2 regions of the Brachybacterium rhamnosum genome follow, and region 2 is predicted to be linked to the other one. Evidence: riboswitches for the same ligand, from Rfam matches in the RefSeq annotation. Region 2 holds a riboswitch; the other holds the start of a gene.
What was found. Region 2 has a riboswitch for thiamine pyrophosphate ahead of thiM (hydroxyethylthiazole kinase). Riboswitches for the same ligand answer to the same signal wherever they lie in the genome.
Positions count from the first base shown of each region.

Region 1: linked by a shared signal. The riboswitch ahead of ABD080_RS08585 (MFS transporter) and the one ahead of thiM (hydroxyethylthiazole kinase) in region 2 are both predicted to bind thiamine pyrophosphate.

Region 1 is NZ_BAAAIS010000002.1:1,468,456-1,473,101, reverse strand. It holds gene fdhA (formaldehyde dehydrogenase, glutathione-independent) at 1-1,136, opposite strand, end outside; gene ABD080_RS08590 (cold-shock protein) at 1,345-1,548, opposite strand; gene ABD080_RS08585 (MFS transporter) at 1,805-3,190, opposite strand; TPP riboswitch at 3,182-3,274, opposite strand; gene ABD080_RS08580 (hypothetical protein) at 3,395-3,877, opposite strand; gene ABD080_RS08575 (S9 family peptidase) at 3,978-4,646, shown strand, end outside.
Region 2 is NZ_BAAAIS010000001.1:41,092-45,737, reverse strand. It holds gene ABD080_RS00235 (bifunctional hydroxymethylpyrimidine kinase/phosphomethylpyrimidine kinase) at 1-1,007, opposite strand, end outside; gene thiE (thiamine phosphate synthase) at 1,004-1,663, opposite strand; gene thiM (hydroxyethylthiazole kinase) at 1,669-2,487, opposite strand; TPP riboswitch at 2,478-2,572, opposite strand; gene ABD080_RS00220 (MFS transporter) at 2,652-3,848, opposite strand; gene ABD080_RS00215 (GntR family transcriptional regulator) at 3,845-4,522, opposite strand.

The DNA.
Region 1 (4,646 bases), on a different contig from region 2:
TCGTCCAGCGGGATCGGGGTGGCCTTCACGGCCTTCGCGATCTGCACCTTGTCATGGAGGATCGCCTGCATCAGCTGGCGGTGGTACTTCATGACGGGGCACTGCCCGGTCGTGAACGACAGCGACTTCGCCCACCCGAGCCCCAGACGGATCGAGAGCGACCCCTCCTGGGCGGCGGCGTCCACACCGCCGGGGTCGCCGGTGACGTAGAGCCCGGGGATGCCGAGCGCGCCGCCCGCCTCCGTGAGATCCATGAGCGAGTTCAGCACCGTCGCCGGCGCCTCGTGGCCGGCGTCGGATCCGTGACCGCGGGCCTCGAAGCCCACGGCGTCCACGCCGCACTCGACCTCCGGGACGCCGAGCAGCTGCTCGATCTGGTCGCGCGGGTCCCCCTGCGAGACGTCCACCGTCTCGCAGCCGAAGGAGCGGGCCTGCTCGAGCCGGTCGGAGTTGAGGTCGCCGACGATCACGACGCCGGCGCCGAGCAGCTGCGCGCCGACGGCGGCGGCGAGGCCCACCGGACCGGCGCCCGCGATGTACACCGTCGAGCCCGGCTTCACGCCGGCGCTGTAGGCGCCGTGGAAGCCGGTCGGGAAGATGTCCGAGAGCATCGTGAGATCGAGGATCTTCTCGAGGGCCTGGTCCCTGTCGGGGAATGTCAGCAGGTTCCAGTCCGCGTACGGGGTGAGGACGTACTCGGCCTGGCCGCCGACCCAGCCGCCCATGTCGACGTACCCGTAGGCGCTGCCCGGGCGGTCCGGGTTCACGTTCAGGCAGATCCCGGTCTTGCCGTCCTTGCAGTTGCGGCAGCGGCCGCAGGCGATGTTGAAGGGGACCGAGACGATGTCGCCCTTCTTGATGAACTCGACGTCCGGGCCGACCTCGACCACCTCGCCGGTGATCTCGTGGCCCAGGATGAGCCCCTCCGGGGCGGTGGTGCGGCCGCGCACCATGTGCTGGTCGGAGCCGCAGATGTTGGTCGCGACGGTGCGCAGGATCGCGCCGTGGGGCACCTTCCGGCCGACGTTGGCCGGGTTCACCCCCGGACCGTCCTTCAGCTCGAACTCGGGGTAGGGGGTGTCGACCACCTCGACGTGGCCTGCTCCCTTGTACGCCACAGCTCTGTTCTCAGACATCATCGTCCTTCCGTGGAACCACTGACGAGCGGCACCGCGAGCGCACCGGGCGTCCGGTGCCGCGGGACCCGCGAGCACGGGACCCTCGCCGGCCAGCCTGCCCCGGCGATCAGGGAAAGACAAGGCCCGGAAGTTTTCCCTCCGGACATGACGGAGCGCCCGCCGGATCGTTCCGACGGGCGCTCCGTGAGCTGTGGGGCTCCGGGGCTCAGGCGCCCTGGATGTTCACGGCGGTGAGGCCGCGATCGGTGCGCTCCACCTCGAAGGAGACCTTCTGGTTCTCCTCGAGGTTGCGGTAGCCGGTGCCGGAGATGTTGCTGAAGTGGGCGAAGACGTCGTCCGAGCCGTCGTCGGGGGCGATGAAGCCGAAGCCCTTGTCGGCGTTGAACCACTTCACGGTGCCAGTTGCCATGTTCCTGTAATCCTTCGATGTCGTCGGCCGAGTCTCGGCCAATGATGCCTGCCGCCGGAAGACGCTCCGCCGACGACGTGGACCCCGAGAAGGGTCCGGCGGCACGCCGCGGACGACGTGCCGAGCACTAGGTTCGCAGACTTTCGCCCCGGATGCGAGCATGATTCCCCGATTGTTCATCGAAGGAGACCGATCGCTCGGTCCCGACCGCTCGGAAGCGCCCGATCGGAGGCCGCCGAGGACGGACATCCATCTCTCACCGCTCCCCGGCGAGCGCGACCGCGTCGAGGTCCCCGTCGAGGTCCGCGGGCGTGAGGCGCGGGCCGAGCCGGGCGCCGAGGATCAGCAGCGCCGCCCCGAGCACCATGAGCAGCAGCACCGACCCGCGAGGTCCGGTGATCCCGGCGAGCAGCGGGAGGTAGAAGGGGTACAGGGCCGGAAGCACGAGGGAGAGGCTGTAGGCGGAGCCGTACCCGGTGGAGCGCACGGCCGTGGGGAAACGCTCGGACAGATACGCGGAGACCGGGCCGTAGGCGGCGACGGTCACCACCTGCAGCAGCGCCGCGCAGAGCGCCGCCCGGGCGAGGCTCCCGGAGCCGACGGCCGCCCACCACAGGGGCGGCCCGAGGAGCAGGGCGGCGATCCCCCAGTGCGTGAGCAGTCGGCGCCGGCCGATCACCGTGGAGAGGTGCCCGGCGAGCGCCATCGCGAGCGCCTGGACGACGGAGGCGATGCCCATGGCGAGCGCGACCTCGGTGGCGGCGAGGGCACCGCCCTCCCCGAGCCGCGCGGTGAGCAGCAGGACCGTCGTGTTCGTGAGCAGCCAGAGCCCCGTCATCATGACGAAGGCCTGCCGGAAGGCGCCGGACCAGCGGCCTGCGAGCACCTGCCGGACGCCGCCCCGCACCGGCGTCGTATTCCCGTCCCTCCCGGCGCGGCGGGTGATGGGGGCGTCGACGACGTGCGAGCGGTAGTACAGCAGCATCCCCAGCGAGAGCAGCGCGCCGACGACGAACAGCAGTCGCCAGCCCCAGACGGCGTACTCCTCCGGCCCGAGCACCAGCAGCAGCGTGGCGGTCGCGAAGGCGATCGCCCCCTGCGCCCACGGCGCCATCGAGAGGATCAGCCCGCTCATGAGGCCGCGGCGGCGCGGCGGCGACCACTCCATGGCGAGCGGGATCGCGGCGGAGTACTCCCCGGCGACGAAGATGCCGCCCAGGAAGCGCAGGCCGAGGATCAGCGCGATCGTCCCGGCGCCCAGCAGCTCGTGGGTGGGCATCGCGGCGATCAGCAGCGCGCAGCCGGCGGTGCCGGCGATCGCGACCTGCGTGGTGCGGGTGCGGCCCAGGCGGTCGGAGATCCGGCCGAAGACGACCCCGCCGACGGGCCGACCGAGCATCATCGCGATGACGACGATCGCACCGGTCGCCGCGGCGACGCCGGGCCCGGCGACCGTGGCCAGCGCCGGGGTGAGCGCGGTGAGCGGCAGGAACACGTGGACGTTGTCGATGAAGTTCCCGACCACACCGGCGCGGAGCGCGGCGCGCCCCGAGGGCGGCAGACGGTCCGGCGGGCCGACGGGGCCGGGGCGGTCGACCTCGTCGATGGTGGGTGCATCGGTCGCGGGCAGGCGCGAGCGCATGGCGGACATCCCTTCGTCAGTACGAGCTGCATCAGGTTCCACGGGTGTGATCTCAGCGCCGACGGCGCACCCCGTGTCCGCGATCGAGTATCCCGGGTGCGGGGCGCAGCAGGCCGACGTGTCCACGGGACACCGCCGTCTTCGCGCCGAAGCCCGGGCGCGCCGACCGCCGTCGGCCGATCCACTCCTGCTGGCGCGCCGCCCTCAGCCGATCTCGTCCGGCCAGCTCTCCGGCATCGAGCCGTCCTCGGCGACAGGCACCATCCCGCGGTAGCCGGTGACGGTCTCCCAGTGGTCTCCGCGGGCACGGAGGAACAGGTAGACCTCACCGGCGTCCTCGATGCCCGAGAGGGCGTCCCGGCTCTCCCCGCAGCTGTACGGCAACGAGAGCACCTCGATGCTCGACCCCTCGCCGTCGGCCGGGGCTCCGGAGACCCACTCGGCAACCTGAACGGTCCACAGCGGCACGTCGTACAGCTCGTAGCGTCCCGTCGCGGGCGGACCGTCGGCTGTGCCGCGCACGACGGCGTCGGACTCCGCCGCCGCGTCCGCAGGCGTCTCCAGTTCGATCCAGTCGATGCAGCTCGCGGCGGTGGTCTCGTCCTCCGGGCGCGTCGCCGGGCCGTCGCAGCCGCTGAGGGCGGCCGCTCCGGCGAGCGCGGCGAGCAGAGTGCGTCGGCGGACCATGGGCACATCGTGCACCCGCCGGGCACCGTCGAGGAGGCCCGTGACCGCATCGCAACCGTGATCGTGCACCTGCCGTGGCCTGGCTCGATAGCGTGCAGGGATGACCGCTGACGCTCCCGCCTCCCCGTCCCTCGACCTCCGTGACGTGGAGGCGTTCCTGCGTGTGCCGCGGGTCTCCGCGATCGCCGCGGGCCCGGGCGGCCGGGCGGCCGCTGTGGTGCAAGAGGCCGACGAGCACCTCTCCCGTCTGGTCCCCGCCCTCTGGGAGCTCACGGCGGAGGGACCCGCCCGGCGGCTGACGGTCTCGGAGAAGGGCGAGTCCTCGCCGTGCTTCGCGCCGGACGGCTCGCTGCTGTTCACCTCCTCCCGACCCGATCCCACGGGCGAGGCGCCCGAGGGGACGACGGCGATCTGGCGGCTGCCGCTCGCCGGCGAGGCGCAGGTGCTCGCGCATGCGCCGGGCGGGCTCGAGCTGCTCGACGTGGCCGGCGACGGCACGATCCTCGCCGCGACGAGCGTGCTGCCCGGCGTGAGCCTCGAGGAGGACGCCGAGGCCCGCGCGGCACGGAAGGACGCGAAGCGCACGACGATCTGGCACACGGGCATGCCGATCCGGCAGTGGGACCACGAGCGCGGCGACTCCTCCCGCCACCTCCTGATCGTCACCGCGCAGGGCGAGCTGCGGGACCTCACGCCGGACGCCGGCACCCTGCCGCTGCACACCGCCTCCGCCGTGCTCGCGCGCGACGGGCGCACCGTCGTCACCGAG
Region 2 (4,646 bases):
GCGGCGGCGAGGGCCCGCGAGTACTCCTGGAGGTAGAGCGCGTCCTGGGCGAGGTAGCGGTGGAACGCGGGGCGCGGGAGGGTGCCGTCGGCGAGGCCGCGCACCACGGGCAGCGCGTCGATCTGCGTGCGCAGCTCGGCGGCCGCCTCCCACCACTCCTCGGCGATCGTCGCCGCGGCCGGGACATGGGTGCCGGCCGCCTCCCACAGCGCCGCGAAGTGGGAGACCGGGCCGCTGCCCCGCCCCACCTCGAGGGAGTCCGCCGCGGCGATCGCGCCCGCGAGCCAGTCCTTCGCCCCGCGCACGGCGCCGGCCCAGTCCTCGCCGCGGCCGCGGAGGGTCGCGATCGCGGAGGAGAGGGAGCAGCCGGTGCCGTGCGTGTTCCGCGTCGCGATCCGCGCGCCGGGCAGCGCGGCGAGCACCCCCTCGGGGCCGACGAGGGCGTCGGGGGAGTCCGGCCCGCTCAGGTGACCGCCCTTGGCGAGCACGAGCACCGCATGATGGGCGGCGAGCTCCTGCGCCTGGGCGAGGGCCTGCTCCCAGGTGCTCGCCTCGGGTCGCTCGGCGAGCACGGCGAGCTCGGGGAGGTTCGGGGTGACGAGGTGCGCATGGCGGAGCATGTCCCGCAGCGCCTGCTCGGCGGAGTCGTCGAGCAGCCGGTCGCCGCTCGCGGCGACCATGACCGGGTCGAGCACCACGACCGGGGGCCGCACGTCGTCCAGCCAGGTGGTGACGGTGTCGATGATGGTGCCGTCGAAGAGCATGCCGATCTTCACGGCGTCGATCGTGACGTCCTCGCTCACCGCTCGGAGCTGCGCGTCGAGGAACGCGGGCGGCGGCACGTGCACCTCGCGCACGCCGCGGGTGTTCTGGGCGACGAGCGCGGTCGTCGCGGCCATGCCGTAGCCGCCGTTCGCGGCGATCGACTTGAGGTCCGCCTGGATGCCGGCGCCGCCGGTGGGGTCGGTGCCGGCGATGCTGAGGACGCGGGGGACGGGCAGGCTCATCGGGCGTCCTCCCAGGCGCGGCGCAGCTCCGACGCGGCGTCGAAGGGGGAGGGGGAGGAGCAGATCGCGGAGACGACGGCCGCGCCGTCGAGCCCGGCGCGGCGCAGGGCGGGGAGGTCCGCGGCGGTGATCCCGCCGATCGCGACGGCGGGGAGAGCGGTCGCGGCGGCGACGGCGGCGACGCCCTCGACCCCGATCGCGGCGGGGGCGTCCGCCTTCGTGGTGGTGCCGTGCACGGCGCCGATGCCGAGGTGGTCGGCGCCGGCGGCCTCGCCCTCGCGGGCCATGGCGGCGGTCTGCGCGGAGACGCCGATGACGGCGCCCGGGCCCAGGAGCCGGCGCACGAGGTGCGCAGGGAGGTCGGACTGGCCGACGTGCACCCCGGCGAGGCGCACCCTGGTCTCCCGGGCGGCGAGGACCACGTCGACGCGGTCGTCGACGATGATCGCGACCGACGGGGGCAGCGTCTCCGTGAGAGCCGCGCAGAAGGCGAGCGTGTCCCGGGTGGGGAGCTGCTTGTCGCGCACCTGGACCGCGGTGACCCCGCCGGCGACGGCGTCCCGCACGGCGGTGACGGGGTCGTGGCCGGCCCGCTCGAGCTGCGGGCGGTCCACGACGAGGTAGAGGGAGAGGTCGACCTCAGGAGGGGTGCTCATCGTCGTCATCGCACCTTCGCCTGGTCGCGGACGTCCTGGGGGCTGAGCGCGTGGAGCCCGTCGAGCAGCCCCACGGCGAAGGAGCCCGGGTGCTCGGCGGTGCGGGCGGAGCGCTCGGCGGCGAGGGTGAGCACCGTCGTCGCGGCGACCGCGGCGACGAGGCGGTCCTCGACCACGGCGGCGAAGGCCGCGGTGATCCCGCCGAGCGCGCAGCCGGCACCAGTGACCTTCGTGAGCAGAGGGCTGCCGGTGGCGACGCGCACCACTCTCTCCCCGTCGGTCACGAGGTCCACCGCGCCCGAGACGGCGACGACGGCGCCGGTGCTGCGGGCGAGGGTCGTGGCGGCTTCGTGGGAGTCGTCGGCGGAGTCGATCGAGTCCGCGCCGCGGCCGCCGGCGGAGAGCCCCGCGAGGGCGCGGATCTCGGAGGCGTTGCCGCGGATGATCGCGGGCTCCTCGGTCACGAGCCGCGCGGCGAGGGCCGTGCGCACGGGCAGGGTCCCGACGGCGACGGGGTCCAGCACCCAGGGGGTGCCGGCGGAGCGCGCGGCGGCGACGGCCTCGACCATCGCCTCCCGCTGCTCGGCGCCGGCGGTGCCGAGGTTCACGAGGACGCCGTCGGCGATCCGCGCGAAGATCCCGGCCTCCTCGGGCACGGCGACCATGGCGGGGGAGCCGCCCACGGCGAGCAGCGCGTTCGCGACGAGGTTCGTGGTGACCACGTTGGTCAGGCACTGCACGAGGGGGACCCGCGAGCGGACCTCCTCGAGGGCGGCCGCGAGGACCGCCGGGTCGGTGGGGGCAGAGGCGTGCGCGAGTGTCATGGCGACATCCCTTCGCTAGTCCGAGCTAGATCAGGTTCGACGGGTGTCATCTCAGCCCGGTCCTCGGGCACCCCGTGTCACTGCAGGCCACCGTACGTGATCGTCGCCCGCGCGGGGGCGGCGTCCGCGGCCGGGCCGCCGACGTCGCCCCGGTGGGGAGAGCCTCAGGCGGTGCGCAGGCCGCGACGCACGAGGATCAGGCACAGCGCGCAGAGCACCACGAGCATCGAGAGCGACGCGGGGTAGGCGAGCAGCGGCAGCAGCGCGGCGAGGATCGTCGGCAGCAGGAACCCGAGGTAGGCGAGCGCGTAGTAGACGCCGGTGAGCCCGGCGAGATCCTCCGCCGTCGCGATGCTCTGCACCTGCAGCAGCCCGGCGACGACGAGGGTGCCGTAGGCGGCGCCGAGCACCATCGCCACGAGGATGCCGAGGACCGGGCTGCCGATCGCGGTCGCGAGCACCGCGAGCACCAGGCCGACGCACATCGCCGCCTGGCCCACGGGCAGGGATCGGCCGCCGGTGAGGCGGTCCAGCCGCGGCACGAAGGACTGCACGACCGCCCCGGTGCCGAGCGTGAGCACCGTCAGCGCCGTCGCGTACAGCGTCGCGCCGTCCCCGAGGTGGCTCTCGACGCTCGCGGGGATGACCGCGTAGGCGACGCCTGCCGCGCCGAAGATCCACGGCGCCGCGGGGACCACGGCGCGCGTGAAGCGGCGGTGCCCGGCTGCGGGCACGCGGAGGTCCTCCCACCAGTGCCCGGCGGCGGGCCGCTCGACACGACGGGTCTCCGGTGCGAGCAGGAGCAGCGGGGTCGCGAGGACGGCGAGGCCGCCGTGCACGAGATAGGGGAGGACCTCGGGGAGCGGGGCGAACTGGGCGAGCAGCCCGCTCACCCCGGCGCCGAGGGCGAAGCCGAGGGTGAGGGTGAGGGAGGGGCGGCGGGCGCCCGCGACGGCCGGGGCGCCGATCTCGTACGGCGGCGAGGAGAGCTCCTTCATCCAGGCCGTGCCGACGGACATGGCCGCGCCGACCCCGAGCCCGGCGAGCACCCGGCCCAGGCACAGCAGCGCGAAGACGTGGGGGCTCGCGGCGAGGAGCGCGCTGCCCAGCACGGTCGCGGCCATGCCCACGAGCATCACGGGGCGGCGGCCGTGGCGGTCGGAGAGTGCGGCGGCGACGAGCAGGCCGGGGGCGAGCCCGGCGACGTAGGTGCCCAGCAGGAGGTTCGCCTGCCAGGCGGCGTAGTGGCCCACGGACTCGTAGACGTGCAGGAGCGGGGTGAAGTGGTTGCCGCCCCAGGCGAGCAGGAAGGTCGCGGGGACCACGAGCCTCCAGGGGGCACGGATCGCGGTGCGGCTCATCGTGCGCCCCCGTCGAGCTCGTAGGCGTCCTCGACGTGGGCGCGCAGGCGCTCGGCGAAGGCCGCGGGGTCGCTCGCGGCGAGGAGCGCGGCGAGCTCCTCGTGCTCGGCGAGGAGGGCGGGCATGGTGCCGCTGCGCTCGTCGAGGACGGCGGCGGTGAGGCGGGCGAAGCGGGGGCCGAGGTCCTGGCAGATCCCGGCGACGACGCTGTTGTCCGCGGCGGCGATGAGGGCGAGGTGGAAGTCGAGGTCGGCGGCGGCGAAGGCGAGCGGGTCCTGGGCCTCCGCGGCGGCGCGCTGCTGGTCCAGCAGGCGCCCGAGCTCGGCGGCGAGGGCCGGCATCGCCGCGGGGCGGGAGAGCAGGGCGGTGCCGGCGGCGGCCTCGAGCATGGTGCGCACGGCGATCAGCTCGCGGCGCTCGCGCGCGGTGACCGCGGTGACGAGGGCTCCCTTCTTGGGGAGCAGCCGCACCAGGCCCCAGCGCTCGAGCTGGAGCATGGCCTCACGGGCCGGGGTGCGGCTGATGCCGGTGGCCTCGGCGAGGTCGCTCTCGCGCAGCAGCTCGCCGGCGGGCAGCGCGCCCTCGACGATGCGGCGGGCGGCCTCGGCGGCGGCGCGGTGGGCGAGGGTTCCCCTCTCGGGCTCCCTCCAGGGCAGGGCGTAGGCGACGTTCACCCGATCGACCGTAGCTGATGCATGCATCAAGGGATGCATTGGGGTGAGGAGTGAGACGCCGGGTCGGAAGGGAGTGCCGCCCGTCGTGCCCCGAGGAAGCGGCGGACCCCCGGGGAGCGGGGCT